Regions from separate parts of the Bacillus sp. XF8 genome, predicted to be linked through region 2. Evidence: predicted binding sites of a transcription regulator. Region 2 holds the regulator's gene; the other holds the start of a gene.
What was found. Region 2 encodes Rex, which represses fermentation and respiration genes when NADH is low (regulators of the CRP and FNR family bind a similar motif). Its sites were predicted from a motif close to TTGTGAAATATTTCACAA; they were not measured.

Region 1 (2,211 bases), on a different contig from region 2:
CCCAGAAAAAGGGGTATACTTGGGGGATATACGGAAACTGGAAAAGGAATTTATATAAAGTTATATATAAAGATTCAGAAGTGAGAAGCAGTTTCCCGCTTCTGAATCATTTATCTTATAGTACTGGTGCCATTGTTTCTTTTAATACTTTTACAGAGTGAGCGAATTTCGCTTTTTCTTCTTCATTTAATTCAAGTTCAACGATTTCACGTACACCCTCGCGGTTAATAACAGCTGGAACACCTACATAAGCATCTTTCTCGCCATATTGACCTTCCAGGTATGCAGATACAGTTAATACACTGTTCTCGTTGTTTAAGATCGCTTTAGTTACACGTAGTAGTGACATACCGATACCGTAGTAAGTTGCACCTTTACGTTCGATGATATGATAAGCAGCATCGCGTACATTTTCAAAGATTTTATCTAAATCATCTTGGTTATATTGTTCGTTGTTCGCTAAAATTGTTTCTAGCTTTTGTACACCTACAGTAGCGTGGCTCCATACTGGAAGTTCAGTATCACCATGTTCACCAACGATGTATGCATGAACGTTGCGTGGATCTACATCTAAGTAGTCACCTAACATGTAGCGGAAACGAGCAGAGTCTAAAGTTGTACCAGAACCGATTACACGTTCTTTCGGTAATCCAGATTCTTTCCAAGTTACATAAGTTAAAATATCAACTGGGTTAGTTGCGATTAGGAAAATACCATCAAATCCGTTATCCATAATACCGCGAACGATTTGCTTAAAGATTTTTGTATTTTTCTCAACTAAATCTAAACGAGTTTCACCTGGCTTTTGTGGTAATCCAGCAGTAATAACAACTAAATCTGCATCTTTACAATCTGCATAACTACCGCTCCATACTTTTGTTGGTGATGGAGAGAATGGTACCGCATGGCTTAAGTCCATTGCTTCTCCTTCTGCTTTTGCTTCGTTTACATCTACAAGTACAAATTCTTCTGCTACACCTTGGTTGATCATTGAGTAAGCATAACTACAACCTACAGCTCCTGTTCCTACTAATACTACGCGATTGATACCTTTTTTCATGGTAATTTCCCCTCTCTATTGTTCACATATATTTTTTATTATTGTTTAAGTAATTAATTAAAGTACTAATTTAATGTTGTTTAACTTCCTTACACACATATTGTAGCATGAATCATTGTGAATACATTCACAAATTATGACCTATTTGTGAACTTTTTCACAGATAGGAGAAAGCTATAGTGACAGGTGTGGAATCAATCACAATGGAAGCCTTTTCTTTAGATTGTGAAAAGCTTGTTTCATTATATTTTATCGTTTACCTATTAAAGATTAAATCCTATATAATCTGCAATAGCTCTATATCCTTCCAATTACAATTTCTTTATGCTCAAAAACGAAAAAGCTATCCTTTCAGCAGTATTTCCAGAAAGAATAACTTATTTTTCGTTTTTGGAACCATCCTTTTTCTTAGCTTGTTGATGGTGTAAGGGTACCTCTACAAAATATTGGCCACATCTCCATCTTATCTTTTTTCCGGCATTAAACGAGTAGATACCCCAATTCGATTCCATGCATTAATAGCAACAATCTGCATAATGATTTCAGCAATTTGTTCTTCTTCAAAGAAATTTCTTACTTCTTCATATACCTCATCAGGAACGTGCGTTTCCGCTACTAGTGTAATTGCCTCTGTCAAAGCAAGCACAGCACGTTCTTCCTGCGTAAAGAATGGTGTCTCACGCCAAGCATTAAGAGCATAAATACGTTGCTCTGTTTCCCCTATTTTTCGTGCATCTTTCGTATGAAGATCAATGCAATACGCACATCCATTGATTTGAGAAGCACGGATTTTAATTAGCTCTTTCAATATTTCATCAATACTTGTAGTCATCAAGTATTTTTCTAAACCTACCATTGCCTTATAACCTTCCGGATTTACCTTTCCCATTAAAAATCTTGTTTCCATCGTATACTCCCTCCACAAAATAAAATTAGTTTGTACTTTGGCACTAGGATATTTAATAAGGGCTTTCATAATCACTGTCTGCTGTAAAATATTTTAATTCATAACAGAAGTTCTAATCAAAAACATACATAGCATCCCTTTTATACCCTGTCACTTATAAGACAAATTAGCTTTTCAATTTGTGACAAAATAAAAAAGAGATCTTAAAATAAAGATCTCTTTTTCAATTAAATGCTATAGAACT
Region 2 (2,211 bases):
TCTATCATCGGCCCTATTTTAGAAGAGATTGTCTTTAGAAAAATTTTATTTGGAACACTCTATAAAAGATTTAATTTCTTTATCGCGGCAATTATTAGTTCACTTGTTTTTGCAGCAATTCACTTTGATTTTACACATTTGTTAGTATACACTTCCATGGGACTTGTTTTCGCTTTTCTATACGTGAAAACAAAACGAATCATCGTTCCTATTATGGCTCACGTTACGATGAATTCACTAGTTGCAATAACCCAAGTAGTAGTAAGTAACGAACAAATACAAGAAATGATTAAACAAGCAGAAAAAATGCAAGGATTTATCGGAGGATTTTAAATATGAGGAACTCACCATTGTTCATGGCAGCACTGTATTTCCTTCTCGGATGTGTCTTTACACGTTTCGCAATTACGAACGTTACAGATACAATTTGGAACTTTTGGACAATGCTGTTTGCTGCTATGGCAACAATTGATTTTAATTTGGCACTTCGACTTATCTTAGTCAAATTTACAAAGAAAAAGCAATAATAAAACGCAGAGGGATTTCCTCTGCGTTTTATTGTGGATAATTTTTCAAAAAATAAACGAGTGTTTGTAATTCTACAGCTAAATCAATATGATGAATTCTTATATTTTCTGAAACATTTAATCGTGCCGGTGTAAAATTTAAAATTCCATGTACATTTGTTTCGGCCAATCGATCCGCTACAGCTTGTGCAACGGTAGCAGGCACTGTTAATATTGCCACTTGTATATCATTTGTTAAACGTTCTTCTAATTCATCTAAATGATATACAGGAATTCCTCCGATTTCTTTTCCAACTTTCTCTTCATTGACATCAAACGCCATTTCAATCTTTGTATTATTATTTTTCGTGAAATTGTAATGTAAGAAAGCGGTCCCTAAATTACCCACTCCAATAAGTGCTACACGTGTTATATCATCTTGATCGAGCGTTTCTCGGAAAAATGATAGTAAATAATTCACATTATACCCATATCCCTTTTTCCCTAACGCTCCAAAATATGAAAAATCTCTTCGAATTGTCGCGGAATCTACCTTCACCGCTTCACTCAATTCTGCCGATGAAACACGTTGCTTACCAGAAAGAGATAAGTTTTGGATAAATCGATAGTATAGAGGCAATCGTTTGGCAGTGGCCTGTGGAATCTTTTGCTGATCCATATAACCTCTCCTCTCTTCCTATCTTTGTTCATAGACTTAAAACAAATACAGAAGTTTAGCACTTATGACTTTCCTTGTATAATAGAGAGAAGACTTCTCTCTTTATTTTAAACTATACACTATTTTTAGTATGATTGAGAAATATAAACATGGCAAAGTTAAGAAATTATTTGAGGTGAAAACATTGATTTTATTACAAGTGAATGGGCTTTCAAAATTATACGGTGCTGAAACAATTCTTGCAAACATTAAATTGGAAGTTCAAACAAAGGATCGCATTGCACTAGTTGGTCGAAATGGTGCTGGAAAATCCACATTATTAAAAATAATTGCCGGTGAACTATCTCACGACGGTGGAGAAATTATAAAGCCAAAAGATGTTTCAATTGGGTACTTAGCCCAAAATACTGGTTTAGAAACTTCTTTAACAATTTGGGATGAAATGCTTACCGTCTTTACTCATCTGCAGCAAATGGAAAAGAAACTTCGAAGGTTAGAGCAGGAAATGGGTAAGGAAGAGAACTTTTCAAATGCTGCTACGTACGAAAAATTACTCGCTGATTATGATCAATTACAGTTAGACTACAAAGATCAAGGTGGTTATCAATATGAAGCTGATATTCGCTCCATTTTAAGTGGACTTGGTTTTCCAGTTGAAACACACCAAACAACGATTTCTACGTTAAGTGGTGGACAGAAAACAAGACTTGCTCTTGGGAAGCTACTATTAACAAAACCAGACTTACTTATTTTGGACGAACCAACAAACCATTTAGACATCGATACATTAACATGGCTTGAACAATATTTACAAGGCTATCCTGGAGCTATTTTAATCGTTTCCCACGATCGCTACTTTTTAGACAAGCTTGTTACACAAGTATATGAAATTTCTAATAAAGAAAGCAGACGATATGTTGGTAACTACAGTAAATATTTAGATTTAAAAGCTGCACTATATGAGCAGGAAATGAAACGTTATGAGAAACAACAAGAGGAAATTGCTAAACTCGAAGACTTTGTCCA

Region 1: a site for Rex is predicted at 1,176-1,193, ahead of J4P91_RS22470 (L-lactate dehydrogenase). Genes of this name have one in related genera too.

Annotation. Positions count from the first base shown of each region.
Region 1 covers NZ_JAGDQK010000040.1:2,865-5,075, reverse strand. Annotated here, with positions in the region: gene J4P91_RS22470 (L-lactate dehydrogenase) at 116-1,060, opposite strand; gene J4P91_RS22465 (carboxymuconolactone decarboxylase family protein) at 1,524-1,967, opposite strand; gene J4P91_RS22460 (RNA polymerase sigma-70 factor) at 2,202-2,211, opposite strand, start outside.
Region 2 covers NZ_JAGDQK010000054.1:4,516-6,726, reverse strand. Annotated here, with positions in the region: gene J4P91_RS25950 (CPBP family intramembrane glutamic endopeptidase) at 1-333, shown strand, start outside; gene J4P91_RS25945 (YdiK family protein) at 336-527, shown strand; gene J4P91_RS25940 (redox-sensing transcriptional repressor Rex) at 556-1,185, opposite strand; gene J4P91_RS25935 (ABC-F family ATP-binding cassette domain-containing protein) at 1,370-2,211, shown strand, end outside.